2 regions of the Flavobacterium sp. H4147 genome follow, and region 2 is predicted to be linked to the other one. Evidence: riboswitches for the same ligand, from Rfam matches in the RefSeq annotation. Region 2 holds a riboswitch; the other holds the start of a gene.

Region 1 (11,503 bases), on a different contig from region 2:
CGGAACTCCGGTTATTCTGCTTCACGGATGGCCTTATGATATTCACAGCTATAACGAAGTGGTTCCAATTTTGGTTGCAAAAGGATATCATGTTTTTACGCCTTATTTAAGAGGATTCGGAACAACAACTTTTCTTTCTGAAGCTACTTTCAGAAACGGACAGCAGGCCGCATTAGCAAGTGATATTATCGCTTTTATGGATGCATTGAAAATAGATAAAGCCGTAATTGGCGGTTTCGACTGGGGAGCCAGAACAGCGGTTGTAGTAGCTGCACTTTGGCCGGAACGTGTAAAAGGTCTGGTATCAGTAAGTGGTTATTTAGTCGTAAATCTGGAGGCAAATTTAAAACCGCTTCCTCCAACAGCTGAGTTAGGCTGGTGGTACCAATATTACTTCGCAACCGAAAGAGGAAAACAGGGTTACACTCAAAACACTTACGATTTCAATAAACTAATCTGGAAAATCGCTTCTCCGTTATGGAATTTTGACAAAGCAACTTACGACCAAACCGCTCAGTCTTTCAACAATCCGGATCATGTGGCAATCGTAATTCACAATTACAGATGGAGACAATCTCTGGAAGCTGGAGAATCTAAATACGACAACTTAGAAAAACGTCTTTCTGTTAAACCGGAAATTAAAGTTCCAACGATTACAATAGGAAGTGATTTTGACGGTGCTTTCGCAGATGGAAAAGTTTACGCCAATAAATTCACAGGAAAATACGAACACAGAATCTTAAAAGGAATTGGGCACAACGTTCCGCAGGAAGATCCAAAAGCATTTGCACAAGCAATTATTGACGTAGCTGGCTTTAAAAATTAAAAATTGAGAATTAAAAATTAAATTCCAAAAAGAGCGAAGCGATTTTTAAAAATCTAAAATCTAAAATCTAAAATCTAAAATCTAAAATTATCATGAGCACAAAAGTATTATACACAGGAAAAACACACACCACAGGCGGTAGAGAAGGAGCTTCTCAAAGTTCAGACGAACAATTAAATATCAAATTAAGCGCACCGGGATCATCACGTCCGGGAACAAATCCAGAACAGTTATTTGCTGCAGGATGGTCGGCTTGTTTTATTGGAGCATTAGGAATCGCCGCTTCAAAATTGGGAGTTAAACTTCCGTCAGAAACAGCTGTAGACGCAGAAATAGATTTATGTGTAACAGAAGGTGAATATTCATTGCAGGCACGTTTAAACATCAGTCTTCCGGGAATTGACCGCGAAACGGCAGAAGCTTTAGCAGCACAGGCACACCAAACCTGTCCGTATTCTAAAGCTACGAGAGGAAATATTTATGTAGATATTAATATCATATAAAGTTATAAGTTATAGGTTAGGGGTTATGAGTTGTTGAAACCTAATTCTTAACCTTTAACTCCTAACCAATAACCTTTAACTTCAAAATGAAATGAAAAATATAGTTACCACTTTTATAATGCTGTTTCTTTTAATGGGAAACACCATTTTCGCACAAAGCAATTCAGATAAAAAAGGGTTTGCCCTTTTAGAATTATATACATCAGAAGGCTGTTCGAGCTGTCCGCCAGCTGATGAATTGTCTGGAAGAATTCAGAATGAATTAAAAGACAAGAATGTTTATGTATTGGCTTATCACGTAGATTATTGGGACAAACAAGGCTGGAAAGATATTTTCAGTAATGCCGATTATACGAAAAGACAATACGATTATGCTAAATTCATGGGAAAAGATCCTATTTACACACCTCAGGTTATCATTAACGGAAAAATAGATTATGTAGGTTCTCAGGAAACAAGTCTGCGAAACGGAATCAAATCGGCACTTGTCAAACCTGCTTCTGCTTCTTTGAGTTTAGAAACGTATCAAATTGATAATAACCTTTCAGTAAACTATAGTGTAGAAGGGACTTCAAAAAACAGTCGTTTGTTTATTGCTGTGGTTCAAAAAGAAGCCAAAAGCAATATAAAAAGAGGAGAAAATGCCAATCGTGTTTTAACGCATTATCAAATCGTTCGTCAGTTGCAATCAGTTGATTTGAATAAAGTGAAAAAAGGAACAGCAACAGTTCGTCTGCCTAAAAATTTCAATACACAGGATTTCGAAATTATTGGTTTTGTACAGGATATGAATTCAGGAGCTGTTTTAGGTGTAAAACGTGCTTAAGGTTTTGTTCTATATTGATGAAGCTTCATTAATTTTTAACACATAGAGACATAGTTTTGCTTTGCGTAAAAAGAAATTTCATTTGTTTAAATAAACAATAGCTATGTGTTTTTAAGTCAGAAATAAAAAATCAGCATTTATCAGCTTTAATCTTTTTAATCTGCGTGAAATAATTTTTTCACAACAAAACATTTTTGAAAAAACAGACAACATTTGTTTGAGTAAACATAGCTATGTGTAAAAACTAGTTTTTTCTTTGACCTAATTCTTAAAGTAAAAAAAAAAACTATGTTTCTATGTGTTTAAAAAATAAATATCAGCTAAATCTGCATAACTCTTTTGCAATCTGCGTGAAATAATTTTTTCAAAACAAAATACTTTTTGAAAAGACAGATAAGATTTGTTTTGAGTACACATAGCTATGTGTAAAAACTAGTTTTTTCTCTAATCTAATTCTTAAAGCAAAAAACTATGTTTCTATGTGTTTAAAAAAAATAAAAATCAGCTGAATCAGCCTGAAATAATTTTTTCAAAATAAACCTATCTTTGACCAACAGGATAACCAAACAAATACAATTATGGAAAAAGCAAAACGCTTTCAGGTTTCGCTCAAAGTCATTTGGGGAAGCTCTATCGCTCTGGCGGTAATGGCTTCAATACCCAAATTATTTGATGCCGATTCTACGCCTGGAGACCTTATTATAAACTCTTCGATTACACTGCTGTTTTCTCTTTTTATTTGGTATTACAACATTTATAGTTTACCAAAATTTTCATCACAACGAACTAACAAAAGCCTTTTTAACTGGAAATTGCTGTTGAGTGTTTTGTTGGGAATTCTGCTGATGGTAATTCTGGTAATTGCGCATCAAGAACTTTTTCAGGTGTCAAAAATGGATGCGCCCATAATGTTCGAACTCCGCGGTGTTTTGATCAACCTCATTGTGTATATGTTCCTGCATCTTCTGTTTCAAAACTACCAGACACAGCAAATGGGAGTAGAACTGGAACGCACCAAAGCTTTAAATTTGGGAGCGCAGTACGAATTATTGAAACAGCAGGTAAATCCGCATTTTTTATTTAACAGTTTGAATACGTTGAAATCGATGGTGGATATGCAGGACCCGCAGAGTTCTGATTTTATCCTGAAATTATCTGATTTTTATCGTTTTACATTAGAAAGCCGAAAACTGGATTTGATTTCTTTAAAAGAAGAACTTCAAATTTTAGATTCGTATGTATATCTGCTGAAAGCGCGTTTTGAAGACGGATTTGATGTTATAAAAGAAATTGATCCAAAGCAGTACGATTCGGCAATTCCGCCTTTTTCGCTTCAGTTATTGATTGAGAACTGTATTAAACACAATGTTGTTTCGCTCGATAAACCTCTGCATATAAAATTATATACCGAAAATGAATTTCTGGTGATCGAAAATCCAATTCAGCTCAAACGAGGTACTTTGTCAACCGGAGTTGGTTTGGACAATATCAACCAGCGATTTCTGCATTTGGTTAACAAGGAAATTGAAATAGATAAAACGGAAACCCTTTTTAAAGTTAAAATACCCCTGATTTATGACTATCGTAATAATTGAAGATGAAGTAAAAACGGCCAAAGCACTTGGCCAGCTTATTATAAGTATCAGACCCGACGTTCAGATTGTATCTTATATTCAGAGTATCGACGGCGCTGTGAGTTATCTTTTAGAAAACGATCAGCCCGATTTGATTTTTATGGATATTCAGCTTGCAGACGGATTATGCTTTGAGATTTTCAAAAATGTTGAGGTTTTATCTCCGGTTATTTTCTGCACCGCTTTTGACGATTATGCTATCGAAGCTTTTAAATCAAACGGAATTGATTACGTTTTGAAACCGTTTTCAAGAGAAAGCATTTCGCAGGCAATTAAAAAGACGGGAGAGTTGAAGAACTTCTTCCAAAGAAATAAAAAAATGATGCCTGATTTTGATTATCTCTTAACCCGAACAGGCGAAAATACAGGAAAAAGCAGTTTTCTGGTTTTCAAAAACAATAAATACCAAACGATTCAGACAGAAAACATTGCGTTTTTCTTCATTAAAAATGAAACTCCGACAATCATGACTTTTGATAAGACCGAATATCAAATTGCACAGTCATTAGATGAGGTTCATAAATTATTATCTCCTATTCAGTTTTTCAGACTCAACAGACAATATCTGGTAAATTTCTCAGCCATAAGAGAAGCAGAACATTACTTTTCAAGAAAATTAATCATCAAATTAACCATTCCAACCGAAGAAAAATTATTGGTAGGAAAGGAAAAAACAACGGCATTTTTAAGCTGGCTGGAGAATAGGTAATTTTTTTTATCAATGCAGTTTTTTGACTCAGTAATCAGTGTCAATTTTTCCAGATTTGTCTTTAGTTATAACAAAACTATCTCGTAAAGACGTAAATACTTTACGAGATTTGTTTCATGTTTATTTTTAAAGATCTGCTTATTTTTTCATTTAAACCTTTCTTAGCTTTTTATTTCTCGTCCTTCGAATTGAGAATGTAGGTAACGCTGTATAATCTTCTAAACATAGCATACGTTACGCTAACCATAACAAAAGCAATAATAGCATCTATTGTTGCACCAAAACCTAAAACAGCTAGTTTTGAAAAGAAAGCAAATATGATGTCAAAAAATATTCCGGCAAATACCCATTCTTTCAAGCGTAATAATCGGTTTGGAATTAAAAGCGTAATAACTCCCGAAATTTTCATAACACCCAGAATGTAAATAAAGTGCGCTGGATATCCTAATAGCTGTGTAATTTCCCACACCAGTTTGTTGGTTGTCAATTCAAAAAATCCGCTGGCACCAAACCATAAAGAAGTTAAAATAATTCCTGTCCAATAAATAATTTTTGTTGTTTTTGCATTCATGATTTTAAATTTTTAAGTTGTTAAACAGGACAAAATTGCGTCAATGGCGATCGATTTCATATCATAAATTAGGTGAAACGGACAAATCGATTTCTGAAATAGACAATCTGTAAGTTCATCTGATTTAATAACTTTACAGAACTAAAACATTTTTATTTTAAGGATGGAAGCCAAAGCCATTTTACAAGAACATATTTCGAAAACCGTATCACTCACACAAGAAGAGTTTGATTACTTTTATTCTCATTTTAAACCCTTGTCTTTCAAAAAAGGTCAGACTATTATTGGCGTAGGAGATAAAGTAAACCATGAATATTTTGTAATTTCAGGCTGTTTGAAAACCTTCTTTATTAATGACGAAATCAAAATGTACATTCTTCAGTTTGCTATGCCAACCTGGTGGGCTTCTGATTATAATGCACTCTACAATCAAACTCCGGCTTCTATAAATGTAGATTGCATTACCGATGCTGAGGTTTTGTGTCTTTCCAGCGAAGACCGCGAAAAACTCTGCGCTGAGTTTCACCAGATAGAACATTTCTTCCGCTGGAGAACCAATAAAGGTTATATCGCTTCTCAAAAACGACTTTTATCCTTTATGAATAATAATGTCAAAACCCGTTACGAAGAACTTTTGGCCTTATATCCACAATTATACAATCTCGTTCCCAAACATTTAATTGCCGCTTATTTAGGCGTTTCCAGAGAAACTTTAAGCAGACTTCATAATTCGTAGTTTTTTGCACAGATTATTAAGATTAAAATGATTTTGTTTCACGCAGATTTGGCTGCTTTAAGCTGATTAAACAAAAAGTGATTAATCTCGCAAAAGCTTAAAGTATAAGCTCTCGCAGATTTTGCAGATTGAGCTGATAATTTGTGTCTGTATAAATCTGCAAAATCTGCGTGAAACAAAAAAATACGCAAAACAGTAATCTGTTCAATCTGCAAAATTGTGAGAGACCAAAACAGCTGATATAAAAACCCCTGCAGCTTTGTCCCTTTAGACCTTTGCCACTCAAAAAAAAGAATGTGATCTACATCACGTAACCAATTTTGACAACCGCCGTTCCTTTGTATTGTACTTTTAAATACAATAAAAATGGAAACAATAAATTATACTATCGTAAGCTCAGAAAGCAGAATCGATTGGATCGGGAGAAAAGTAACCGGCGCACATAATGGTACAATTGGTATCAAAAATGGAAATTTCATCTTTAGTGATGGAAAAATAAAAGGAGGAAATGTGGTAATCGATACAACCTCAATCAAAATCTTAGATATAAGTGATGCTGCAGCTAATGCACAGTTTGCCGGACATCTTGCTTCTGATGATTTTTTCTCAATAGAAAAATTCCCAACCGCATCTTTTGAAATTCTAAATGTAAAAGAACTTTTAAATGGTAATTTTTATCTGGAAGGAAATCTGACTATAAAAGATATCACGCATCCTGCCGGATTTGAAGTATCACTGCAAAACCACTCAAACACTGCAGCTTTATCAGGAAAACTGGTAATTGACCGTACGCTTTACGACATCAAATTCAGATCTGGAAACTTCTTTAAAGATCTGGGAGACACTTTAATCTACAACGACTTTGAACTTGATTTTACAATCAATGCCGAAGCTTTTTTTTCTGGACAATCTCAAAACTAAGATCATGCCTTACGTAAAACTAGAACTGACCCGCGAAGGCGTTACCCGCGAGCAGAAACAGCAGTTAATAAGCGGTATTACCAATTTAATTACCGAAGTATTAAACAAAGACCCGCATTTAACCCATATTGTAATTCAGGAAATCGAACTCGACGATTGGGGGTATGCAGGCGAACAAGTATCAGTATTAAGAGAAAAAGGCATTACAGCCGATAAAAAATAAAACATCATGAAAAAACAAACTATAATCGTAACCGGAGCCGCTTCGGGAATTGGAAAAGGAATCGCAAAATATTTTTTAGAAAAAGGACATAACGTAGTTATCAATTCATTGAATGAAGATACTTTGGAGAAAGCTTTCGCCGAATTAGGAGCAGGAGATAATCTGGCTATGTCTGCAGGAGATGTAAGCCAAAAAGCAACCGGCGAAAAACTGGCGGCAATTGCAATTCAAAAATTCGGTTCTATCGATGTATTAATCAATAATGCCGGAATTTTCGAAAGCAAACCTTTTCTGGAAGTTGATGAAGCTTATTTGGATAAGTTTTTAAAAACAAATCTAAAAGGAACTTATTTTACAACTCAGTCCGTTATACCGCAAATGTTACAACAAAAAGACGGTGTGGTAATCAATATTGGAACACCACTTGTAAATCACGGTTTAGGCGGATGGCCGGCTACAGCTCCCATTGCGAGTAAAGGCGCTATCCATGCTTTAACCATTCAGTTAGCGGCCGAATTTGGAAAACAAAATATCCGTGTAAATACTGTTGCGCCGGGCGTAATTCGCACGCCAATGCATGGTGACAATGCCGATTCCAATGCAGGACTTCATTTGCTAAACCGAGTAGGGGAGATTGATGATGTTGCCGAAATGGTGTATACCGTTGCCACAAGCAATTTTATTACCGGAACAATTATCAATGTCGATGGCGGAAAAGGTGCCGGACACAATTTAAACTAAGTTGAAAACTATTTTAATAACAGCTTTTATGCTCTGGAGTTTTCAGGGCATAAAAGCTCAAAATACAAGTACAATGGAAAATCAGGAAGCGGTAAAAGTAATTACCAACGCAATAGAAAACTATTATTTTAAAGGAATTTATGAAGGTGATGAAATGCTCTTGGGAAGCATTTTTCAGCCCGGAACTTTCCTTTTCGGAGATGTCAAAAATCAGCCTTACTTTAAAACAGTTGATTTGTATTTGGATGGTGTTAAAAACCGACAAAGTCCTAAAGATTCCGGTAAACCTTTTAAAGGTGAAATTATTGATATACGAGTAGTCAATTCTATCGCTGTAGCGGAATTAAATGTTAAAATGTACGACTTTAATTATCGGGATTTTTTATCTTTCCATAAGATAAACGGACAATGGCTTATCGTAAATAAAATGCTCACAGACGTAAGCAATAACTAAAAATCTTCACTCATGTGGTACAATACAAAAGCATCGGAACTATTAGGAATCGATTATCCAATTCTTCAGGGACCTTTTGGCGGTAATCTATCAACAGTTGAGCTGACAGCAGCGGTTTCTAACGCTGGCGGATTGGGCGGTTACGGAGCCTACACCAATACACCGCAGGAAATTTTTGAAATTGATAAACAAATAAAAACGGCAACTCATAAACCGTATAATATTAACCTTTGGGTTTCAGACCACGATATTCCACAGTCAGGTTTAACAGATGAACAGTTCGATAAAACGGCGGCTTTATTCAAACCTTATTATGATGAAGCTGAAATTCCGTTACCAGAAAAACCAGCCCCTTTTCAATCCCGATTTGAAAACCAATTACAGGTAATTTTAGACATTCGTCCAAAAGTTTTCAGTTTTATGTTTGGCGTGCCTTCAGCTGATGTTTTAGAACAATGCCGTAGATCTGGAATTGTAACAGTAGGAGCGGCAACTACCTTAGACGAAGCTATATTTTTAGACAATGCCGGAGTGGATATGATTATAGCGTCTGGTTTTGAAGCTGGCGGACATCGTCCTTCTTTTTTAACTGATGCAGAATCATCTGTAACAGGAACTTTTGTATTACTGCAGTTAATGCGCGAAAAAATAAAAACGCCATTTATTGCAGCCGGCGGTATCGCAGACGGAAAAGGAATTGCAGCAGCTTTAACACTAGGCGCAAGTGCAGCACAGATTGGAACGGCTTTTTTAGCAACTGATGAATCAAACGCTTTGCCTATTCACAAAGAGATGTTGTTTTCTGATGCTGCCAAATATACCACTTTATCACGAGCTTATACAGGAAGACTCGGGCGTGGTTTAACCAGCCGTGTCTCCAAACAAATGACAGGAAAAGAATTCGGATATTTACCTTTCCCGCTTCAAACTACATTTATTGCACCGTTACGAAAAGCGGCAATCGAACAGCAGAAATGGGACATGATTTTATTTTGGGGCGGTCAGATTTCGCCAATTTTAAAACATACTAAAGCTGCTGCCTTGATGAATGCTTTGATTGAAGAAACAACAGCTCATTTTGCAGGATTGAAATCATAAACTTGAATTGTAAATTTTAACAAGACAAACTCATTTCGGTTATGAAATGAGTTTTTTTTACTATCATACAAAATCAAATTGGCTCATTATATTGAGGTTGATACATGATTTACATTATAAAATGATGAAATTCTCAAATTTATATTTTTGTATAATTGCTTTAATTATAGGTGTTTGGATTCTTTTAATCAATCTCTTTTCAATAAAAATAAAAAAAACTTATTTTAAACTTGACTAATTCGGTAGAATTAATATATATTTGTATCGCAGAAAAATTATATAATGATACTTATCCAGAAAGACTGAGGGAATAGGCCCAGTGAAGTCTTAGCAACCTGTTGCCGAATAAGGTGCTAAATCCTTCCGCTGCATGCGGACAGATAAGAAAGATTTTTTCAGAAAATCTGTTTAAGATCATCGATATTAAAAATGTATTAAAATGAAAACAGAATCGACTTTGTACGCAGGATACGAACTTTTAAATTTAATTTTCGAAGAAAATAGTCTGGCGGTTTTCCGAATGCGAAAGCACTAATTTTTACTTAGATTTTCTTTTTTAATATCATACGCTGATGGCTTTTTGACATTAGCCCGAAATCCTTTTGTCTAATCTAAAACTAAAAATAAAATGAAAAAAATACTATTAGGTTTTGCTTTATTTCTTGGAGCTTTTCAAACTCAGGCTCAAGAAAACAATTTACAATTAAAAGGAACAGTTGCCGACACTGTAGTACAATATGTTTACCTGCAAAAATTTCACAATAAAATGTTTACCACGATTGATTCGGTAAAAGTAAAAGACGGAAATTTTAGTTTTAAAACAAAAGTAAAAACGCCAGAATTGTATGGATTAAGCGTCAATACAGAAAGTTCGCCATTGTATATTTTCCTTGAGAAAGACCCGATCACAGTAAAATTAAGTCCGAAGAAATATTATACTGCTTCTGTGGTTGAAGGTTCGGCTTCTCAAGATTTGTTCGAAACCTATAAAAAAACCAAAGATGTTGAAATCAGCAAATTCATAATAGAAAATCCAAAATCTATTGTTTCGGCTTATGTGCTGTATAGAAACTGGTCGTATCGATTATCTCCAGAGCAGATTACACAAAATATTGCTCTATTAGACAAAAGCCTTCAAAACATTACTTATGTGAAAGAACTAAAAGAACTGGTTACCGTTTTAGACGGATTAGCTGTTGGTAAAAAAGCCCCTGATTTTACTGCCAATGATCCTGATGGAAAACCAGTTCGCCTTTATGACAATTTAAAAGGATATACTTTGGTCGATTTTTGGGCTTCTTGGTGCGGGCCATGCCGAAAAGAGAATCCGAATATTGTGGCAGCCTACAAAGAATTTCATGATAAAGGATTCAATATTGTGGCAATTTCATTGGATAAAAAGAAAGAAAATTGGGTTAAAGGAATTCAAGACGATAATTTAACATGGACACACGTTTCTGATTTGCTTTTCTGGAATAGCGCTGTTGCTAAATTATATGGTGTGCGAGCAATTCCTGGCAATTATTTAATTGATCCTAAAGGAGTAATCGTCGCCAAAAACCTGCATGGAGAAGAATTACAATCTACATTAAAAAGTCTTTTGGAGAATAAAATTTAAAACCAATCCAAAAGAAATAACGACAATACAATTTAGTTAATTAAAAATGATAAGGATATGAATGCTATTGAGCCAACAACAAAACCAACAGAACCTGAGTGTTACTTTTCTAAGTTTAGAGAAAACACCGTAGGAATTAACCATACTTTCGAATCGGTTTACGGAGAGCAAAATCTAGTGTATGCAGACTGGGTTGCCAGCGGAAGGTTATACGCCCCGATCGAAGATATAATGCTTAATAAAATTGGTCCAATGATTGCCAATACGCATTCACTTTCAAGTCAAACAGGAAAAACATCTACACATGCCTATCAGCATGCGAGAGACATTATTAAAAAGTCGGTTAATGCCAGCGAATCAGATGTTTTGGTAACAACTGGAAGCGGAATGACAGCAGCGTTGTCTAAACTACAGCGTATCATGGCTCTTCGAACAAAATCAGAAGAAGACCGGCCTGTAGTTTTTATCACGCATATGGAACATCACTCTAATCAGGTTTCGTGGTATGAAACCAATGCTGAAGTAGTCATTCTTCCTCCTGATGAAAACAATTTGGTTGATCCAAAAGTTCTTTCGGAGGAAATTAAAAAATATGCTGGCAGAAGTATAAAAATCGGTTCGTTTACGGCTTGCTCGAATGTTA
Region 2 (11,503 bases):
TACAAATCACAAAATTAAAGTACGCTGTTATAATCTAACGAAGCAGCGCCTAATTTGTTAAATAAATTATTAATCCTTTATTAAATTTCTTTTGTCTTGGTTTATAGTAAGATAGCTTCTGTAAAAAACTAAATATATTGTTTTGATATTTCAAAATATATAGTACATTTGCAAAGTAATCTACTAAGCCGATAGGATAATAGATTTTTAAGAATAAAAAATCTTAAGAAATATGGAAAATGAACTTAAATTGAACAACACTGCGATCAAGTCTAATGCTTTTTCAAAAGGAAATTTGTGGGTTGTCATACCTGTCGTTTTGCTAGTAAGTTTATTATCTGTATTAATATACAATCATCACGCTGAATTTACGTGGGATGGATTTGTAAATGGTTTTAATGAAGAGTTCTTAGTATTTTTTGCTATTGGAGTTTTCGCTCAATTAGTTGACGGAACTTTAGGAATGGGTTACGGAGCGACTTCAACCTCATTTTTATTGGCTTATGGAGTTCCACCAGTAGTGAGCAGTACAGCGGTTCACGTTTCGGAAATGTTTACAACAGGAGCATCGGCACTTTCGCATCACCGTTTTGGAAATATCAATAAAAAACTGGTAAAACATTTGCTGATTCCGGGAGTTTTAGGTTCAATCACAGGAGCTTATTTGTTGTCGGATGTTATTGATGGAGATATTATTAAGCCATTTATTGCGGTTTACATGATTATTCTGGCGGTTGTAATTATCAAAAAGGCATTAAGAAAAAGCATTGTAAAAAAGAAGACTAAAAAATTAGGCGTTTTGGCTGTTTTTGGAGGTTTTATGGATTCTATTGGAGGAGGTGGCTGGGGGCCAATTGTGACTTCAACATTATTAGGAAGAGGAAGAAATCCAAGATATACCATTGGTTCTGTAAACGCAGCTGAGTTTGCGATTTCATTTGCAAGCGGTATTACTTTCATGCTTTTTGGAGGAATCCACGGCTGGCAGGTAATCATCGGATTAATTTTAGGAGGAGTTATTTCGGCGCCATTAGCAGCTTATTTGGTGAATAAAATCAAAAGAAAACCAATGATGGTTGCAGTTGGAGTTCTAATTATAATATTGAGTTTAAAAACATTGTCTAAATTATTGTAAAAAATAATTTTAGAAAGAAAGAGATTATGAGTGCGAGTATTGTACAAGATTTATTAGAAAAAACTAAAGATTTTTCCCTTGAAGAAACTTTGAGTTTTTTAGCAGAAAGATATCCAAATCAGGTTACTTTTTCAACTTCATTTGGGCAGGAAGATCAGGTAATTACTGACTTTGTCTTCAAAAATGATATTCCAATTAAGGTTTTTACTTTAGATACAGGAAGATTATTTCAGGAAACTTACGATGTTTTCCATAGAACTTTAAAGAAATACAAAAAACAAATTGAAGTTTATTTCCCAGAAGCGGCATCAGTAGAAAATCTGCTTCAAACAAAAGGACCAAACAGTTTTTACGATTCGGTTGAAAACAGAAAAGAGTGCTGTTTTATTCGAAAAGTAGTTCCCTTAAGAAAAGCTTTGGCAGGAAATGCAGTCTGGATTACAGGTTTAAGAGCAGAGCAATCAGAAAACAGACACGATTTAAGCTTGTTTGAATACGACGGAAACTTTGAAATTATCAAATTCAATCCACTGTTAAAATGGACTTTAGAAGAAGTTGAAAATCATCTGAAAGAATTTAATGTCCCTCAAAATGCTTTACACAAAGAAGGTTTTATAAGCATAGGATGCGCGCCTTGCACGAGAGCCATTTTTCCTGGTGAAGACATTAGAGCCGGAAGATGGTGGTGGGAATCAAGCCATAAAGAATGTGGTCTGCATAGTGCTAAGAAAGAATAGATTTTTTAGAAGAAAGAGGCAAGAGGCAAGACTTTCGTTTAAGAAAATAGAACAAAATAAAGAATATAGATTTTAGTTCCGGAGGAACGATTCATATTGTAGCGCCGGATTTTAATCCGATGAGGTTAAAGAGAATAGAATAAAGAGTGGAGATTTTAGATCGGGCAGAAAACTTGAAACTTTAAACCTGAAACAAAATTTTCACAACAAAAATATCAAACAAAAAAACAATGAGTTCAGTATTAAAAACAAACGCTTTAGAGAGTGAAGCGATATATATTTTCAGAGAAGTAATTTCACAGTTTGACAAACCGGTTTTACTTTTTTCAGGAGGAAAAGATTCTATTACATTAGTGCGTTTGGCACAAAAAGCATTTTTTCCTGCCAAGATTCCGTTTCCTCTATTACACGTTGATACGGGACACAATTTTCCTGAAACAATTGCTTTCAGAGATAAATTGGTAGAAGAATTAGGTTTAGAGTTGATTGTTCGTAATGTTCAGGATGCTATTGATGAAGGAAAAGTGGTTGAAGAAACTGGTAAATATTCAAGCCGTAACAGCTTACAGACTACAACACTTTTGGATGCCATTGAAGAATTTAAATTTGATGCTTGTATTGGCGGTGCGCGTCGTGATGAAGAAAAAGCAAGAGCAAAAGAACGTATTTTCTCTGTTCGTGATGATTTCGGGCAATGGGACGAAAAAAATCAAAGACCTGAGTTGTTTGATATCTTAAATGGAAAAATCGAAAATGGACAAAACGTTCGTGTTTTTCCAATTTCAAACTGGACAGAATTAGATGTTTGGAGTTATATCGAAAAAGAAAAAATCGAGATTCCGTCCATCTATTTCTCACATAAAAGAAAAGTTTTTTTGAGAGACGGTTTAATCTGGTCGCATTCTCCTTTTGTGTACCAAGAAGAAGACGAACAAATCGAAGAAAGAATTGTTCGCTTCAGAACCGTTGGAGATATGAGCTGTACAGCAGCTGTTGAATCTTACGCAGCAACAATCGAAGAAGTGGTTGGAGAAATCAGATCATCAACTATCTCTGAAAGAGGTGCCAGAATCGATGACAAACGTTCTGAAGCTGCAATGGAAAAAAGAAAACAACAAGGTTACTTTTAATTTAATTAAAAATTGAGAATTAAAAATTAAAAGTTAGAATCAAGAAAACAAAAACATACAGATTTAAATTTTAGTTCAAAGGCAAACAACGTGAAACTTGAAACCTGAAACAAAAAATTAAACCTGAAACAAAAATATTAGAATGGACGTTTTAAAAATAGCAACAGCAGGAAGTGTAGATGACGGAAAAAGTACTTTGATCGGAAGATTATTGTACGACACAAAATCATTGACTACAGATAAAATTGAAGCAATCGAAAAAAGCAGTAAGCAAAAAGGATACGATTATTTAGATTTCTCTTTGGCAACTGACGGATTAGTGGCGGAAAGAGAGCAAGGAATCACGATTGACGTTGCGCATATTTATTTTTCGACTGCAAAGAAAAGTTACATTATTGCCGATACTCCAGGTCACGTAGAATATACAAGAAACATGGTTACAGGAGCTTCAACTTCTCAGGTTTCGATCATTTTAATCGATGCTAGAAAAGGAGTTATTGAGCAGACATACCGTCACTTTTTTATCAACAATTTATTGAGAGTAAAAGAAGTAATCGTTGCCATCAACAAAATGGACTTAGTAGATTATTCTGAAGAAGTTTTCAATAAAATCAAAGCTGATTTTGAGGCATTAAACGCCAAAAGTACTTTCAAAGAGCAAAACGTAAGCTACATTCCGTTAAGCGCAATCAACGGTGGAAACGTAGTAGACAAATCAGAAAACATGCCTTGGTACAATGGACAAACTGTTTTAGAACATTTAGAAGGATTGCATTCTCATGATGTTTATGAGGCAGGAAAAGCACGTTTCCCAGTTCAAACCGTTATTCGTCCAAAAACAGAAGAATACCACGATTTCAGAGGTTATGCTGGAAAATTATACGGAAACTCTATTAAAGTTGGAGATGCTGTAACGGTTCTTCCTTCTTTAACACAATCAAAAGTTTCAAAAATTCACTTCTTCGATAAATCATTTGACGAAGCTTCTGCAGGTTCTTCAATCACAATCGAATTAGAAAATGATATCAATGTAACGAGAGGCGATATGATTGTAAAATCAGATGAGCTTCCAAGAATTGAAAAAGATATTACAACGACAGTTTGCTGGATGGACAGTAAAAAACTGGTTCCAGGAACTAAATATCTTGTACAGCACAATACGAATAGAGTTTTAGCAAAAGTAGAAAGCATTAAAAACACAATTGCAACTGATTATTCAGGAACAACAGAAGCTTCGCAATTAGCGATAAACGAAATCGGAGAAGTAAGCATCAAACTAAGCAAACCTTTATATTTTGACGCTTACAACGAAAACAAATCAAATGGAGCTTTTATCTTAATTGATACAGCAACGAATACAACAGCAGGAGTAGGATTCATTCGCTAGTTGATAGTTGATGGTTTTTGGTTGATAGTTATTCTGCCAGCAAACCAACAACCAGCAACAGACAACCAACAACTAAAGACAAAATGGAAAGTTTTAGAACAGAAATAGAAAATCCGGTAGTTCAGAAAGAGATTATCGAATTAGAAAAAAAGATTCATTTATTCCGTGGAGGAAAAATTGATGATGAGCGTTTTCGTAGCCTTCGTTTAGCGCGTGGTATATACGGTCAGCGTCAGGAAGGTGTTCAGATGATTCGTATCAAACTGCCTTATGGTAAAGTAACCAGCGAGCAATTGAGAAGAATTACGGAAGTATCCGATAAATATTCTACTGGACGTCTGCATATTACAACACGTCAGGATATCCAGATTCACTACGTAAGTTTGGACAGAACACCTGAACTTTGGTCAGAATTGGCAAAAGACGATATTACGTTGCGTGAAGCTTGCGGTAACACCGTTAGAAATATTACAGCAAGCGAATTAGCAGGTGTAGATGTAAACGAGCCATTTGATGTTTCGCCTTATGCACACGGTTTGTTCCAATACTTATTGAGAAATCCAATTTGTCAGGAAATGGGACGTAAATTTAAAATTTCGTTCTCTTCTTCGGATGAAGATACCGCTTTAAGTTATTTGCACGATTTAGGATTTATTCCAAAAATCAAAGACGGACAAAAAGGATTTAAAATCATGTTCGGTGGAGGTTTAGGATCTCAGCCAGCGCATGCAGAATTACTTTCTGAGTTTGTACCAGTAAACGAAATCATTCCAACAGCAGAAGGAATCATCCGTATTTTTGACCGATACGGTGAACGTGCAAAAAGAATGAAAGCGCGTATGAAATTCTTAATCAAAGAAATGGGAAAAGATGCTTTCCTTGATTTAGTTGAAAAAGAGAAAAAAGCAATTGCTTTTGAAACATACGAAATTGACACCACTGCTTTTGATGGTCCAATTCCAGAACCAGTTTTAGAAGTGCCACAAGTTAAAATCGAAGATGTAGCAGCTTATGAAGCTTGGAAAAAATCGAATGTAATTGCACAAAAACAAGCAGGATATTATGCTATCGGAATCAAAGTTTTATTAGGAGATTTTTATACGGATAAAGCCAGATTATTAGCCGATTTAATTAAAAATTACGCAGCAAATGAATTACGTTTTTCATTGCGTCAAAATATTGTAATACGTCACGTAAAAGAGGAAAATCTTCCTTTCTTTTATCAAGAATTAGCCAAATTGGGCTTTGTTCATTTGGGATATAATTCTACCGTAGATATTACGGCATGTCCAGGAACCGATACTTGTAATTTGGGGATTGCGAGCAGTACTGGTATTGCCGAAGAATTAGAAAAAGTGATAAATGCAGAATATCCTCAATATTTAAACAACCGCGAAATCGAAATTAAAATTTCGGGCTGTATGAACGCTTGCGGACAGCATAATATGTCTGCAATTGGATTCCAGGGAATGTCTATCAACTCAGGAAAATTAGTGGCTCCGGCTTTACAAGTTTTGTTGGGTGGAGGAAGATTAGGAAACGGAGAAGGACGTTTTGCTGATAAAGTAATCAAAATTCCTAGCCGTAGAGGACCAGAAGCTTTGCGTACCATCTTAAATGATTTTGACGCTAATGCGAATGGAGAAAAATTCCTAAACTATTACGATGCAAAAGGAGAGAAATACTTCTACGAAATCTTAAAACCGTTAGCTGATGTAACCAACTTAACAGAAGCTGATTTTGTGGATTGGGGTAACGCTGATAATTATGTAAAAGCAGTTGGAGTTGGAGAATGTGCTGGTGTTGTGATCGATTTAGTGGCAACTTTATTGTTTGAAGCTAAAGAGAAATTGATTTTGGCTCAGGAATCTTTCGACGAGAAAAAATGGTCTGACGCAATTTATCATGCTTACGCTGGATTTGTAAATGGGGCAAAAGCTTTATTGTTGGCAGAAAACCAAAAAACAAACCACCACGCAGGAATCGTTGATTTGTTTGACACTGTTTTTGTTGATACCAATAAAATCGAATTGAATTCAACTTTTAAAGACTTAGTTTACCAAATCAATAAAAATGAACCATCTGAAGCTTTCGCTAAAGATTACATTGCACAAGCAACCGTTTTCTTTGATAAAATCGAAACATTCAGAGCACAAGAATTAGCAAATGCTTAATATAAAACCCAAAATAACTTTAGTCGGTGCAGGTCCGGGCGATCCTGAATTATTGACGCTAAAAGCTGTAAAAGCATTGGCTGAAGCTAATGTGGTTTTATACGACGCCTTAGCCAACGAAGAAATTCTGGATTACGCACCAAAAAATGCCATCAAGATTTTTGTTGGAAAAAGAATTGGAAACCATGCTTACACGCAAGATCAAATCAATCAACTGATTGTAGATAATGCGTTGACGTACGGAAATGTAGTTCGGTTAAAAGGCGGAGATCCATTCATTTTTGGAAGAGGAGGGGAAGAAATTGATTTTGCAGAAAGTTTTGGAATTGAAACACTTGTCGTTCCCGGAATTTCATCTGTAGTGGCAGTTCCGGCAAGTCAAGGAATTTCAATAACAAAACGAGGAGTTTCAGAAAGCTTTTGGGCTATTACAGGAACTACATCCGATAGAAAATTATCTTCAGATGTAGCTTTGGCGGCTCAATCTTCTGCAACAGTTGTAATCTTAATGGGAATGCACAAACTGCCTCAGATTATCGATTTGTTTCAAAAAGAAAACAAAGGAAATCTGCCAGTTGCGATCATTCAAAACGGAACAACAGCAGAAGAAAAAGTGGGTGTAGGAACAGTAGATTCGATTTTAGAAATCGTAAAAGAAAAAGAATTAGGTTCTCCGGCCATTATCGTTTTAGGCGAAGTGGTAAAAGAAAGCCACAAGCTAAAAGGGTTTTACGAAGAATTTTTATCAAAAGAAATCGCAAGATAGAGTTCCGAAGGAACGAGTGATTTTGTAGCGTCGGGTTTTAACCCGATGTAGCAAAAAGCATTAAAAGAAATAACAAGATAAGTTCCGAAGGAACGACCGATTTTGCATCATCAGGTTTAAACCCGATATTTACATAAAATTGTTCCGTTAGGAACTACATATTGGTAACATGGAACAAAACGAATTATATCCAATATTTCTAAAGCTTCATAATTTAAATGTATTGATTGTAGGTGGAGGAAATGTAGGTCTGGAAAAGCTTTCATTCTTGCTCAAGTCAAGTCCGAATGCAAATGTTGAGGTAGTAGCAAAAGAATTTCATTTAGAAATAAAAGTTCTTGCTGAGAAACATCCTTCGATTACATTGACCAAATCGAAGTTCAAAAAGAAAATGCTCAAAAAGCGCCACATGGTAATCGCTTGTACAGATAATCTTGAAGTCAATAAAAGAGTGTACGATTTAGCCAGAAAACGCTATTTGATTTGCAATATAGCCGATACGCCAGATTTATGTGATTATTATTTGGGCGGAATCGTAACGAAAGGAAATGTAAAAATTGCCATTTCGACTAACGGAAAATCGCCAACAACAGCCAAAAGGCTTCGGGAGTTTTTCGAAGAAGTAATTCCAGAAGATATCAATCAAATGGTTGAGAATCTGAATGAATACCGAAAAACGTTAAAAGGTAATTTTGAAGATAAAGTAAGGAAGATGAATGAAATAACAGCTTCTTTGAAAAATAAAGAATAACAAAAAAGTTCCGAAGGAACGGCTGATTTTGTAGCGTCGGGTTTTAACCCGATGTAAAAGAATGAATGAGATTACCTCTTCATTAAAAAATAAAGAGTAAAAAAAGTTTCGGAAAGAAATTAATGATAAAAATCATTGAAAGTACAAGGATTTATTCGTTTCTTTGCGTTATTAAGAATGATTATAAACAACAACATAATGATTAAAACAGATATACTTATAATTGGAGCAGGCCCAACAGGTTTATTTGCCGTTTTCGAGGCAGGATTATTAAAATTGAAATGTCATATCCTAGATGCTTTGCCACAACCAGGAGGACAGCTTTCAGAATTATATCCTAAGAAACCAATTTATGATATTCCTGGATTCCCAGAAGTTTTAGCCGGAGATCTTGTAGACGGGCTAATGGAGCAAATCAAACAATTTGAGCCAGGTTTTACTTTAGGAGAACGTGCAGAAACAATCGATAAACAAGAAGACGGAAGTTTCATAGTAACTTCAAACAAAGGAACTAAATTTCACGCACCAGTTATTGCAATTGCTGGAGGTTTAGGAAGTTTCGAGCCTCGTAAACCACTTATCGAAGATATCGAGTTTTATGAAGATAAAGGAGTAAAATACTTCATCAAAAATCCTGAGAAATTCAGAGATAAAAGAGTTGTTATTGCAGGAGGAGGAGATTCAGCATTAGACTGGTCTATTTTCTTAGCAAACGTAGCTTCAGAAGTAACTTTAATTCACCGTAGAAACGAATTTAGAGGCGCTTTAGATTCTGTAGAAAAAGTACAGGAATTAAAATCGGCTGGAAAAATCAAATTAATCACTCCAGCAGAAGTTATCGGAATCAACGGTGCTGAGCATGTAGAATCATTAGATATTGAAGAAAACGGAGCACACCGTAAAATAGAATGCGACTATTTCATCCCGCTTTTCGGATTAACACCAAAATTAGGTCCAATAGGAGATTGGGGATTAGAAATCGAGAAAAATGCTATTAAAGTAAACAATGCATTAGATTATCAGACCAATATTCCTGGAATCTTCGCCATTGGAGACGTAAATACATACCCTGGAAAATTAAAATTAATCCTTTGCGGTTTCCACGAAGCAACTTTAATGTGTCAGGCAGCTTACCAAATCATCAATCCGGGTAAAAAATACGTATTGAAATATACAACAGTATCTGGAGTAGACGGTTTCGACGGAACTCGTAAAGAAGCTCCTAAAGCAGTTGTTAAAGCGATTGTTTAATCTTAGGTGCTGAGGTTCTAAGGGACTAAGGTGCTAAGGTTTTATATATAGAAAGCTCAAACTTTTATAGTTTGAGCTTTTTTATTTTTATCGATTAATGGAAAAACATAGCCAGAACGCAACGTATAGACAATATATTATCACGATCCGCATGAATTATAACAATGTGTACCCAAGCCAAGGTTGAAACCTTTGGCTATATTTGAAAAACTGAAGTCAAATTTTAAAACTTAGAACCTTAGTATCTTAGAATCTCAGAACCTTAAAAAAAACATTTGCAAATCGTATTGCCATTTCATACCTTTGCGCTGTTCTTAAAATTATTGTTCGTTATCACGAAAGGCGGAGGGATAGACCCGATGAAACCTTAGCAACCCTTTACTATAAAGAAGGTGCTAAATTCTACTTTGTATCGTAAACACACGGTATTTAAGATAGATAACACAAATACATTCTCGTATTTCCCAAAACTTTTCTAGACAACATACAAATAATTTACTGAAATCAATTTCGGTAAGAGCGAATCATTGGCGCATTTTTGCAGTCAATAGTTCCCGCTTTCGCCTATATCTCTCCGTTTCACTACGAGGATAACGGCTCAATCGGGGCTAATGAACCAGCAATAGTGCACTTTGGAATTAATGTGAAAAAAAATATCGAAGACTAAACCCGACAGGTTTTTAAAACCTGTCGGGTTTAAATAGAGTCTTCAAAATTATAATTTAAAAAAGCTTTGTGCCTTAGTGCCTTAGCGGCAAGAGAAAGATGTCGATTACAATTCAAGAAGCAATAAAGAAAAATATCCTAATCCTTGATGGAGCAATGGGAACTATGTTACAACGCTACAACTTCTCTGAAGAAGATTTTCGTGGCGAACGTTTCAAAGATTTCCCGCATCCGTTAAAAGGAAACAACGATTTATTATCCCTAACACAGCCACAGGCCATTCGTGATGTTCACGCTGCATATTACGAAGCTGGTGCAGATATCGTAGAAACCAATACATTTTCGGGAACGACAATTGGTATGGCCGATTATCATATGGAAGATTTGGTTTACGAACTAAACTACGAATCGGCTAAACTGGCAAGAGAAGTTGCGGATGAATTCACAGCAAAAAATCCGGAGAAGCCGCGTTTCGTAGCAGGTTCAATCGGACCAACAAACCGTACGGCAAGTATGTCACCAGATGTAAATGATCCAGGTTACAGAGCCGTAACTTTTGACGATTTGCGAATTGCATACAAAGAGCAAGTAGAAGCTTTAATGGACGGAGGTTGCGATTTGCTTTTAGTAGAAACGATTTTCGATACCTTAAACGCAAAAGCGGCACTTTTTGCCATTGAAGAAGTAAAAGAAGAACGAAATATCGATATTCCAATCATGGTTTCAGGTACGATTACCGATGCTTCAGGAAGAACGCTTTCTGGACAAACGGTTGAAGCTTTCCTGATTTCAGTTTCACATATTCCGTTATTAAGTGTTGGTTTCAATTGCGCTTTAGGAGCCGATTTGTTGAAACCATATTTAAAAACATTGGCGCACAACACAAGCTTTAATGTTTCAGCGCATCCAAATGCTGGATTACCAAACGCTTTCGGACAATACGATGAAACACCAGAACAAACTCAGGCATTCATCAAAGAATATTTAGAAGATAATTTAATCAATATCATTGGGGGTTGTTGCGGAACAACTCCAGATCATATTCGATTAATTGCTGAAGTTGCAAAGGATTATAAGCCGAGAGTGGCGCCGGTTAACGCTTAATATAATTTCCCTTCGTTATGTGTACGGATTAAAATCCGTCCCTACAAATGGTTTTGAGCCGATGGCTCTTTAAAAAAAAGTTCCGTAGGAACGAAATATTTTGTAGCAACGGAATTTATTCCGTTGAATATAGAAGTGATTTACGAAAGAGTTCCATGGGAACGTTATATGGATTATGAAAATTCGATAGATATATACGAATCACGCCCAAAATAACAAACATATATACCTACAAGGTTTCGAAAACCTTGCAGGAAAAAAATAAATAAGTTCCGATAGGAACTAAATATTGGTAGCAACGGAATTTATTCCGTTGAAAATTGAAAGAAATGACAGAAAAAAGAAGAGACCTTGTATTATCAGGATTAGAACCTTTGATTATTACGCCAGAAAGCGTTTTTG

Evidence for each region. Region 2 has a riboswitch for S-adenosylmethionine ahead of P2W75_RS02445 (homocysteine S-methyltransferase family protein). Riboswitches for the same ligand answer to the same signal wherever they lie in the genome.
Region 1: linked by a shared signal. The riboswitch ahead of P2W75_RS15370 (TlpA disulfide reductase family protein) and the one ahead of P2W75_RS02445 (homocysteine S-methyltransferase family protein) in region 2 are both predicted to bind S-adenosylmethionine.

What each region holds. Positions count from the first base shown of each region.
Region 1 covers NZ_JARKNB010000003.1:259,576-271,078, reverse strand. The annotation lists gene P2W75_RS15430 (alpha/beta fold hydrolase) at 1-826, shown strand, start outside; gene P2W75_RS15425 (organic hydroperoxide resistance protein) at 919-1,329, shown strand; gene P2W75_RS15420 (thioredoxin family protein) at 1,421-2,155, shown strand; gene P2W75_RS15415 (sensor histidine kinase) at 2,734-3,750, shown strand; gene P2W75_RS15410 (LytTR family DNA-binding domain-containing protein) at 3,731-4,498, shown strand; gene P2W75_RS15405 (DoxX family protein) at 4,668-5,069, opposite strand; gene P2W75_RS15400 (Crp/Fnr family transcriptional regulator) at 5,233-5,805, shown strand; gene P2W75_RS15395 (YceI family protein) at 6,172-6,726, shown strand; gene P2W75_RS15390 (4-oxalocrotonate tautomerase family protein) at 6,731-6,949, shown strand; gene P2W75_RS15385 (SDR family NAD(P)-dependent oxidoreductase) at 6,956-7,690, shown strand; gene P2W75_RS15380 (nuclear transport factor 2 family protein) at 7,764-8,144, shown strand; gene P2W75_RS15375 (nitronate monooxygenase family protein) at 8,157-9,242, shown strand; SAM riboswitch class I at 9,529-9,629, shown strand; gene P2W75_RS15370 (TlpA disulfide reductase family protein) at 9,871-10,860, shown strand; gene P2W75_RS15365 (aminotransferase class V-fold PLP-dependent enzyme) at 10,918-11,503, shown strand, end outside.
Region 2 covers NZ_JARKNB010000001.1:568,047-579,549, reverse strand. The annotation lists gene P2W75_RS02485 (sulfite exporter TauE/SafE family protein) at 233-1,135, shown strand; gene P2W75_RS02480 (phosphoadenylyl-sulfate reductase) at 1,162-1,872, shown strand; gene cysD (sulfate adenylyltransferase subunit CysD) at 2,103-3,002, shown strand; gene P2W75_RS02470 (sulfate adenylyltransferase subunit 1) at 3,145-4,389, shown strand; gene P2W75_RS02465 (HEPN domain-containing protein) at 4,473-6,563, shown strand; gene cobA (uroporphyrinogen-III C-methyltransferase) at 6,556-7,329, shown strand; gene P2W75_RS02455 (bifunctional precorrin-2 dehydrogenase/sirohydrochlorin ferrochelatase) at 7,499-8,080, shown strand; gene P2W75_RS02450 (NAD(P)/FAD-dependent oxidoreductase) at 8,279-9,331, shown strand; SAM riboswitch class I at 9,659-9,776, shown strand; gene P2W75_RS02445 (homocysteine S-methyltransferase family protein) at 10,097-11,101, shown strand; gene metH (methionine synthase) at 11,431-11,503, shown strand, end outside.